3 regions of the Effusibacillus consociatus genome follow, and region 1 is predicted to be linked to each of the others. Evidence: riboswitches for the same ligand, from Rfam matches in the RefSeq annotation. Region 1 holds a riboswitch; each other region holds the start of a gene.
What was found. Region 1 has a riboswitch for cyclic di-AMP ahead of ACFO8Q_RS01665 (3D domain-containing protein). Riboswitches for the same ligand answer to the same signal wherever they lie in the genome.
Positions count from the first base shown of each region.

Region 2: it holds a riboswitch for cyclic di-AMP, as region 1 does, so the genes downstream of both, ACFO8Q_RS03115 (NlpC/P60 family protein) here and ACFO8Q_RS01665 (3D domain-containing protein) in region 1, are expected to answer to the same signal.
Region 3: it holds a riboswitch for cyclic di-AMP, as region 1 does, so the genes downstream of both, ehuB (ectoine/hydroxyectoine ABC transporter substrate-binding protein EhuB) here and ACFO8Q_RS01665 (3D domain-containing protein) in region 1, are expected to answer to the same signal.

Region 1 is NZ_JBHSHC010000013.1:15,344-18,617, reverse strand. It holds gene ACFO8Q_RS01670 (glycosyltransferase) at 1-889, opposite strand, end outside; gene ACFO8Q_RS01665 (3D domain-containing protein) at 1,020-1,646, opposite strand; cyclic di-AMP (ydaO/yuaA leader) riboswitch at 1,654-1,823, opposite strand; gene ACFO8Q_RS01660 (aminotransferase class I/II-fold pyridoxal phosphate-dependent enzyme) at 1,922-3,274, opposite strand, start outside.
Region 2 is NZ_JBHSHC010000016.1:38,846-42,119, reverse strand. It holds gene miaB (tRNA (N6-isopentenyl adenosine(37)-C2)-methylthiotransferase MiaB) at 1-864, opposite strand, end outside; gene ACFO8Q_RS03120 (hypothetical protein) at 1,038-1,205, shown strand; cyclic di-AMP (ydaO/yuaA leader) riboswitch at 1,349-1,473, shown strand; gene ACFO8Q_RS03115 (NlpC/P60 family protein) at 1,478-2,242, shown strand; gene ACFO8Q_RS03110 (YheC/YheD family endospore coat-associated protein) at 2,325-3,274, opposite strand, start outside.
Region 3 is NZ_JBHSHC010000112.1:238,023-241,296, reverse strand. It holds gene ehuD (ectoine/hydroxyectoine ABC transporter permease subunit EhuD) at 1-453, opposite strand, end outside; gene ehuC (ectoine/hydroxyectoine ABC transporter permease subunit EhuC) at 457-1,116, opposite strand; gene ehuB (ectoine/hydroxyectoine ABC transporter substrate-binding protein EhuB) at 1,141-2,019, opposite strand; cyclic di-AMP (ydaO/yuaA leader) riboswitch at 2,211-2,365, opposite strand; gene ACFO8Q_RS16170 (HU family DNA-binding protein) at 2,649-2,921, opposite strand; gene spoIVA (stage IV sporulation protein A) at 3,098-3,274, opposite strand, start outside.

The DNA of each region.
Region 1 (3,274 bases):
TTGCAATTACAGCTACCCCTTCGCGCATGGCCTCTAACACCGCCAACCCGAAACCTTCCCGATGGGAACTCTGTACGTAAAGATCAAATCCCGGGATCAATTGAGAAGCTTCCTCTACAGATCCCAACCAGCGAATCCGGGCTGCAAGATCGGAACAAAGCTCCTGTAACTCCTCTTTCTGCGGGCCATCACCGATAATTACGAGATAGGCCTCGTGCCCGAGATTGGTTAGCATCCGAAAAGCAAGCAGAAGATCCGCAACCCCTTTTTCCGGGATAAGACGAGCAATCGTACCGATCACAGCGACATTCTGCGGGACTTTCATCAAGTTTCGGGCTTCCGTTCGGCTGATCCGCTGTTTTGTGGGCGCCAGACCATTGTATACGATAGAGATTTTATCCGTACGCCGAACAATCTGCTGCTGCAATTGCTCAGCCAATGCATTAGAAACAGCGATGTAACGATCTGTCTGGCTTGAGAGCTTTCTTTCGATCGTAACGAATGTCGATCGCAGAATACGATTTGCGGGTTGGATAAAATTATGCACCGTGCAGATCAGGCGAGGCTTTCGCTTTGCCAATGCGGCTGCCGTTCTCCCGATCAGGGCCGATTTTGCTCCATGCATATGAAGGATGTCAATTGGATGTCTTTCAAGCTGCTGCCGAAGAGCGATGACAGATCGCATGTCCTCCCAGGGTTTTACACCGTCTTTCACTTCCAAAGCGATCTTGTGAACCCGCGAAGGCAATTGGCAAAATAACGCAGACTCTTCGGGGCATGCTACGATCGGCTCAATCTGATCGTGCGGCATCCCCCAGATAAGTTGTTTTACATGCTCCCGCATGCCTCCATCAGCCGGTCGAACGACATGCATGACTCGGATCGGCATCTGCTAATCACCTCGGACGCACCTTTTATCCAGTTAGAATACCCTTGCCTGTGGAAAATATTTCATTCACTGCTTTTCGGAGGCAATAAAAAAAGGCCTGCATGGGCAGACCCCAATATCCGGATTCGAGTTATTTCCCGAGAATCCGCACTTGAACGTTTTGAACTCCAAAATTCTTCAGGCTTTGTGCATCTGCATTGATATAAATATCAATTCGATTTCCGCGAACCGCCCCGCCAATGTCTTCAGCGACAGCCATGAAACCATTGGCCGGAAGATTCGGATGCTGGTAGCCTGAAACCCATACTCGTGTTCCCAGTGGAATCACTTTTGGATCCACTGCGATTACTCCTTGTCTTACAGTCGTCCCCGTATAAGTCTTGCCACCATATTTCCAGTTAATGTTGGCTGGACCATAAGCGGTGGCTTTCATTGTTAAAGACCCGGATCCGGTGGAAGAGGTTTGTTTGGGTGGAACGGACGCTTTCGGTTCGGACATTCCGCTGCGGCTCGCCAGAACCGGAGCGACTTGCGTCGGCTGCTGACCCGAGTTCTCTGCAGGCTCACCATTGTCTGTTTGTTGCACCGCTTGCTGTGATTCCGTTGTTGGTTGCCGGTTGTCGGCCTCGGCTTTGGCAGCACTTGATTCAGCGGGTTGGGCTTGACTGTTCCAGGCTCCATTCACCGTGAAACCGCTCACGAGCAATGCAGATACGATAAGGGCACCCAGTGATCCCTTTTTCCAAGGAAATTTCATATTCAATTTCGACACTCCTTCCAAGCCTCCGAAGTTAGCTGACGGGTTCGGGAGAAGGTTCCCGCGCGAATCCAGGGAACTTATTCCCCGCTGATCGCGATTCACCCCATTTAACCGGTTCCTCCGTACGCATGCTTTTTTTACCAAAAACCGGATGCGATTCGGCTTGCCAAATTCCCGTCTATTCTACTAGGGTTCATGAAAAGAGTCATTAGTGGATTGTTGGAAAAAAACGTCCGGAAATTCCCTCCGGACGTTAGACGACTTGTTACACGTTATACTTTGACGACTTTCACCAACTCGATGTCGGGGTCATCCGGTCCTTGAACCGGCAGGCCCGCTTTGATGTGTTCCCGAATGTAGTCAATATTCTCTTTTGTGACGATTTCACCGGGCAAAAGAATCGGAATCCCCGGCGGGTAGACCATTACCAATTCGGCAAACGTTCTTCCGACCGCCTCATCGAATGGTACCACTTCCGTCTCGGAATAAAAAGCTTCACGCGGGGACATTGCCAGTTTCGGGATCTCCGGAAGGTGAACTTGAACAATCTGTTTGCCCGCTTGGTACACATGACGTTCCGCAATTCTGCGCAGCGCTTTTAAGAGGGCATCAACTGTTTCTTTTGTATCCCCGACCGTGACGATGCACAGGATGTTATACAGGTCGGACAGTTCCACTTCAATGTTGAATTCTTCCCGCAGCACACGTTCCACATCGTGTCCGCTGATTCCCAGGTCTTTGACTGAAATCGTCAGCTTCAGAGGATCCATATCATAAATCGAAGAATTGTGCAGGATCTCTCTCCCAAAACAATAAAGTCCTTCCATCTTGTTAATCTCATCCCTTGCATATTCAGCAAGGGAAATGGCTTCCTCCAACATTTCGTGTCCGTGAATCGCCAGGTTTTTGCGTGCCGTATCAAGCGAAGCCAACAGCAAATACGAAGTGGACGTAGTCGTCAGCATGGACAAGATCGATTGGACATGATCCGGATTGACCAGACCTTCTTTTACATTCAAAACCGAACTTTGTGTCATGGAGCCACCCAGCTTGTGAACGGAGGTTGCCGCCATGTCCGCCCCGGCCTGCATAGCGGAGAGAGGCAGTTTTTCGTGAAAATGAATATGCACTCCGTGCGCCTCGTCGACCACTACAGGCACTCCCCGATCGTGAGCCAATTCGACAATCGATTTCAAGTCGCAGGAAATGCCGAAATAAGTGGGGTTAATGAGCAATACCCCCTTTGCGTCAGGGTGTTCATCAAGAGTTCGGCGAACCGTATCATAAGAAACCCCATGCGCTATCCCGAAGTTCGGATCCAGTTCCGGATGCATGAATACCGGTTCCGCTCCGGACAGAATAATAGCAGCCGAAACTGATTTATGGACGTTGCGAGGCACAAGAATTTTGTCTCCCGGTCCGACCACGGACATAATCATCGTGATGATCGCACCGGTTGTCCCTTGCACGGTAAAAAATGTATAGTCAGCGCCAAATGCTTTTGCAGCAAGCTCCTGAGCGTCCCGAATAATTCCCTTCGGACTATGGAGATCGTCAAGCGGCGCGATATTGATCAAATCAATCGAAAGTGCGTTAGATCCGACAAAATCACGGAATTCGCTCGC
Region 2 (3,274 bases), on a different contig from region 1:
GATCAGCTTATCTGTAAAATTCCAAGGGTTTGAAGTGGTGAAACGAATCCGTTCAATTCCTTCCACTTCATTGCAAGCAGCGAGCAAATCTGCGAAATCATATGCTTTTAAGTCAATCCCGTAGTCATTCACGTTCTGACCCAGCAAAGTAATTTCTTTATAACCTTGCGCAGCCAGCTCTTTCACTTCCGCTACGACATCTTCCAAGAGTCTGCTGCGTTCACGCCCGCGAGTATAGGGAACGATACAGTACGTGCAGAATTTGTTGCAACCATACTGAATATTCACCCAGGCACGGATTCCTTCTTTGCGGAGTTTCGGCAGGTTTTCGACAACGTCTCCCGCTTTCTCCCACACTTCAAAAATCGTTTCTTGCGAATTTCGTGCCCTGTCCATAAGTTCCGGCAACTGGTGGAGATTATGCGTTCCAAACACGATATCAACCCAAGGGTACGTTTTTGCCACCAATTCCTGAACGACTTTTTCCTGCGCCATGCATCCGCACAGCCCGAGGATCAATTCCGGATTGCGGTTCTTAAGCGGCTTCAGGCGACCGATTTCACCAAATACTTTATCTTCAGCGTTCTCTCGAACCGCACAAGTATTAAATAGGATAAAATCGGCCTCTTCATGATTCGGTGTTGATTTGTAACCCATTTCTTCAAGCATACCCGCCATGATTTCCGTATCATGCTCGTTCATTTGACATCCGTATGTCTTAATGTGATATTTTTTGCCTTCTCCAATTTGTCCTACATTTTTGGCGAGAGCCCGATAATCCACACTTTCACGTTCAACCGGCGTTGGACGATGCATATCTCCTTGCTGTTGGGTGAAGTCTTCCAATTGCAGCAAATCGCTCATGGTGACACTCCCTTCCTCCAAATAGTATCTATAGTTGACTAACACTGGTGATTTCCGCAGAAAAAAACCCCGTCTTTACGGGGGTATACCGATTATAGCATAGGTGCGGGCGCTGAATCAAATACTACGAATAGGAGAAAAATTTTACCATGCCTAGAGGAAGGTGATGGAGAATGCGAAGCCGCAATGTTTTAGAAGGAATCAGAAGAATGATGACTGGCCGAAATCAGGATGTGGAAATCTCGGAAGAACTGACCAATGCCTATTTCGGCAACCGGGACGCTTGGCAGCTGGATGACAAGAATCCGGACAGCGAACCGGAAGCAGCCCAACGCGAATAGGACACCCGCTATTTCCGCCCGATCTGTTTCGGGTGGTTTTTTAAGTGCGGGAATAAACACTGCCATTTCCAAGTTATAGGTGGAATTCCATACTTTGAGGGCTGACTCTCCCAAAACGACTGTGTTAGGCTTTTAAGGGTATCAAACAAATTAAGCCGAAGCTCACAATGAGCGCGGGGGATCCATTTTGGGGTGAAACCACGTTGTGGTCGGGCTATCCCTTGACCGAACCCGTCAGCTAACCTCGCAGGCTTCAAAGGGAGAGGATAGGAGTGAAATCAAAGATTTTATTGTCTTTGCTTGCCTTCGGTATGGCTGCATCGATTGCAAGCCCTGTTTCGGCTGCGCATAATGGCACCATGTCACCAAGTGAAGCAATCGAAAAGTACAACAAGTATATGGATGATTACCAAAGAGACGAACTGGTGAAAATTCGCCAATACCGGGAAAAGTACAAGAGCATTGACGGCAGTTTGGCTGACCAAGTGATTGAACGTGCCATCTGGTATATGGAAAACGGATATATGGTGTACGGCCATGGAGTTGATTCTTACCGCAGAAATGGTATTGTCGACTGCTCCGAATTCACGAAGTTGGTTTACGGTGACTTTGGCTTTAAAATGACAGAAGTTGCACGAAAATACAACTCTGTCGGTGAAAGGGTCGACGGCGTGTATGCTCGAAAAGTAAACGGCAAGTGGCAGATTCAAGGAGCGGACAAGCTTCGTCCCGGAGATATCCTCACATGGTGGAAAAAAGATGAAAATGGCAAGTATATTGGACATGTGGCGATCTTCATGGGGATGTTAAACGGGGAACCCGTCGTAATCGGAACTCGTGGTGACGGGAACCCGACAGCTATCGGTATTGTGAACAACTTTGATTACTGGTGGGGAGAACACTTCTATACTGCCCGCCGGGTGCTTCCGGAAGGAGCGTGGACTCCAGGCCGGACGATCCCTGGACACGAAGCGAAGGATCCAGTAATCCCTGAAAAATATGTACTTCCTCCACAAAGAAAAGTTGAAAAGCCTTAAAAATTGTATACCTTCACTAAAAAACCTAGGTTTTCCGGAAACCTAGGTTTTTCTTTCCCTATATAGTAGACATTTTAATAACTTATGGTAACTTGTCTTTCAGCATTATACGGGAACTTATGGCCGGTTCCCCGTCAACGATTTTTTTATGTGATAAATACCAACAAAATTCTAAAATTCGTTGGATTGATAATTTCCGAATGTCAGGTTCATCAAATCTTCCTGGCTTTGCATTTGCCTCAAAAAACCACGGTCTTCCCCATTCATCTACACCAATGTCCATAGACATTTCTCCCAGAATTCCGGGTGTCTCTTCTTCAATTACTTTTGCAAGCTTAAGTGCGCATTCCTTCACATCTTCCAGAATGTAAAATCCTTTTTCATTAAAGGTAGCGACCAATGCTTCTTCCGCTCCCCGAATGACTCCCCCATTCGGGACATGTGTTACGATTCCAAATTGCGGAGCTACGCGGGCGCCAATTCCTGTAACCGACCATTCCCCCCTGCGATTTTTCTGGACCAGGGCACGAAGATCATACATGTGCCCGTCTACCTTTGCTAAGGATACGCCCCTTTGAAGAACGTATTTTTTATATCTGCGGCTGACTGACAGCTTTTCGTATAATCTTCCAATACTCGCATTTTGAATCGATTGTCTTCCATTTACATGAGAGTTTACCAATACGCCGTTCTGAGTATGCTCAATCCGCAAAATCCCTTTCCCCGCATAGCTTTGGACAGGTTTTGCATACAGTTGCCCATACGTTTCAAGCATTTGTTTCAAATGCAAGGGGGATTGCAAGTCTTCGGTTTCGGGAAGCAGATGGCAGGTTTCCGGGTGGCTTCCAACAATTTTATAGAGCTCTCCTTTGTCAAAATACCCAGGATTAAAAACGGGTATTCCAAGGTTTCCAAACCCTTGCAGCAATTGCTGCACTTCAAAACTTTGTTCCACTCGCCTGGCAAGGATCCGATTATAAATTACGGTGGGGAGCGGGCATATAGTTTTTTCCCATGTACCGTTCCACTTAT
Region 3 (3,274 bases), on a different contig from region 1:
ATAATTCCCAAGCATGGGAGTGACGGGACGAATCGCCTGCGGAAGGACAATTCTCATCCAAGTTTGAATCTTCGAGAAATTGAGTGCCGTAGCCGCCTCCCACTGCCCGCGGGGAACATCGTTGATTCCCGCCCGGTAGACTTCGGACAAATACGTGCTGTAATGAACGCCCAAGCCCAACACACCAATTGTGAATGCAGATAACTCGATTCCGTAAAACGGGAGTGCAAAGTACAAAAAATACAATTGAATCAACAGGGGAGTGCTGCGTATAAACTCCACTATTCCAGCTGTAGCCAAGGAAAGTGCCTTAAATCTTGACCTCCGCCCAAAAGCGAACAGCAATCCCAAAATTGCAGCCATAACGAACCCCAGCAGTGTGGCGGAAATCGTGATTCCAATCACATCAAACAATTTCGGCAAAATCGACAGAGCAAAATCCCAATTCCACATGGTTTACACCCTCCCTGCGGTGACTTTCCGTTCAATCCAACGGACTGCCAGTGTCAGGGAATATGCCAGCACAAAGTAGATTCCAAGCATGCAAGCAAAGATCTCGGGCGTTCTTGAAATATCAAAGGTCCGAAGCATCATCCCTTTAAAAGTCAGGTCGGTAAGTGTAATCAATGAGACGAGGGACGTGCCTTTAAGCAGCTCTATCAACAGATTGCCGAAAGCAGGCAGCATTATCATAAACGCTTGCGGAAGAATAATACGTCTCATTCGTTGCACTGGTGTCATATTCAACGCAATTGCCCCCTCGGTCTGCCCCTTTGGCACTGCAAGGATGGAACTGCGAACCACTTCTGACCCGTAGGCTCCATAATTCAGGGCCAATGCCACTACGCCAGCCGCCATAGGCGACAACTCGATCCCGAGCATCGGTAATGCAAAGAATAGCCAAAACAACTGGACGAGCAGAGAAGTACCGCGAAAAACTTCAACATAAAAAGCCGTTATGATCCGGACTGGCGAATACTTTGAAAGCCGACCGAATCCCGCAACAAAAGCCAAAACGAGTGCGACGCCGGCTGATAGACCGGTAATCTGAATTGTTACGGCAGCTCCTTCCAGAAGAGGCGGCAGCAGATCTAAAGTTGAAATAATCGATGCCACTCCTTTCGTTCAAAACGTAAAACTTTATGGTTTGGAAAGCTGTTCTGCAGTTACATCCCCAGGAAGTTCCTGTTCAGTGAATCCGAATGGCTTAAGAATTTTAAGCAGTTCACCGGACTCCTTCAACTTGGCCAGCTCCCGGTTAAATGCCTCGCGGAAATCGGCATCTTCTTTTCGAAAAGCGGCAGCTCCATACCCTCGTACACTTTTGCCGTCTATCACCGGTTGTTTGAAATCCATAACCCTTTCAATATTGGAATCTTTAGCCGATTCCATTACGGCTTGCAAAGACGGCCCCGTCATTGTAATGGCGTCAACACGACCCGCTTGCAGAGCTGCAATCGCAGAAGCTTGATCCGACACAATCACGATACGATCTTCCGGAACACCCGATTTTTTCAGGTACTCCAATTCAATTGCTCCTCCCATCACCCCCACTTTTGCCTTCGAGTTGGAAGCAATGTCCTGATAACTGTGCAAACTGAGCGGGTTCCCCTGCTTAACAGCCAACGCTTCCCCGATGCTGTATTCCGGATTGGCAAAGTCGACCTCCTTTGCGCGTTCCGGTGTAATGTACATCCCTGCTGTGATAATATCGAAGCGTTTTGCTTTGAGCCCCGGAATCAGCGAACCAAATTCGGTCAGGACAGGTCTCATTTCATTGATTCCCAAATTTTTCAGTACAGCACGAGCCACTTCAACCGCTTCACCTGTCAGTTTCCCGTCTGGGGTCGCATATGCGTACGGCTTTTCGTTAGCAAACCCTACTGTTACATATCCCTCTTTCTTTGCACGTTCTAGCGCAGACTCCCCGGATGAATTTCCCCCGCCGGTTTTTACAGAGATGCCGCAGCCTGCGAGCAGCAGCCCCGCTGACAGAATCCCGGTAAGCAGTACTGTCATTCCTGTTCTTTTCAAGAGATTTCTACCCCTTTCAACTGATATTTTTGTGAAAAAAAAGACCAATACAAACTTTCTCCCGGAACCGAAGTTCCAAGGAAAAAGTCTGTATTGGTCCACCTAAAACACAATTTCCAGGCAGTCGAGGAATAAGTGAACGAATCCAGACATGACCTGCCGGTAGCAGATCCCTTGGATCTTCCCTGCTTAGCCGACGAGGTTAGCTGACGGGTAGGATGGCAGAGAAGTTCTTCCCACATCCCTCCTGGATTCGAGTCCAGGATTAACCCCCAAAAAAACCTTGGTTCCCCCGCTTCCTTTTTTCAAAGAAATTAGGCTTGGTATTTACTTAATCCATAAGCAAAACAAATGAAAAGTGATTCACGTTATTCGCTTTTTTTATAGTACCATAGTTATCACTATCACTCACCCTTGATAAATTCTGAATATATCGCCAGATCCCCACTCACATTGGATGAGGGAAAATTAACAGCCAGATCCCTATCTTTCCTCCCATATCGTTCCATATCCTAGGCTGTCCTACCCGAAGACAACGTTGACCAAAACAAAAAGACGCCCGAAGTATCGGACGTTTTTGTTGAACGACAATCTCCCTTGATTGATAGCAACTCTTACTTGATCGCTTCACGAAGTGATTTGCCCGGTTTAAAAGTAGGCACCTTCGTTGCTGCAATATCGATTTCTTCGCCGGTCTGAGGATTGCGGCCCTTACGAGCTGCACGCTCCCTGGTTTCAAAGTTTCCAAAACCGATCAGTTGTACCCTGTCACCCTTCACCAGTGCTTCCATAATGCTTTCAAATACGGCATCTACTGCCCGTGCCGCATCTTTCTTCGTAAGTTCGGATTTCTCTGCTACTGAGTTCACAAGATCTGCTTTATTCATGATCCTACACCCCCTCTCCTGGGTTCTCTATTTAAGCAGTATTACTTGTGTATCCAATTTTGATGCAAATATACATAAACAGGATGAAAAATATAGAAATTCCGTATTTCCCTCTCCATTAAAAAAAGAAAGGCTCAAGCCAGCCCTTCTTTTTTCGCACAGACAGTACTGTTTTCTTAAAGGATAATCGCAATCAATCCGCCGCTTCCTTCATTGATGATTCGCTCCAGCGTTTCCTTCAATTTGTACTGGGCGTTTTCGGGCATCATGGCCAATTTGGCAGAGATCCCCTCACGCACAATGGCCGACAAAGATTTTCCAAAGATATCCGAATCCCAAATCTTGAGAGGATC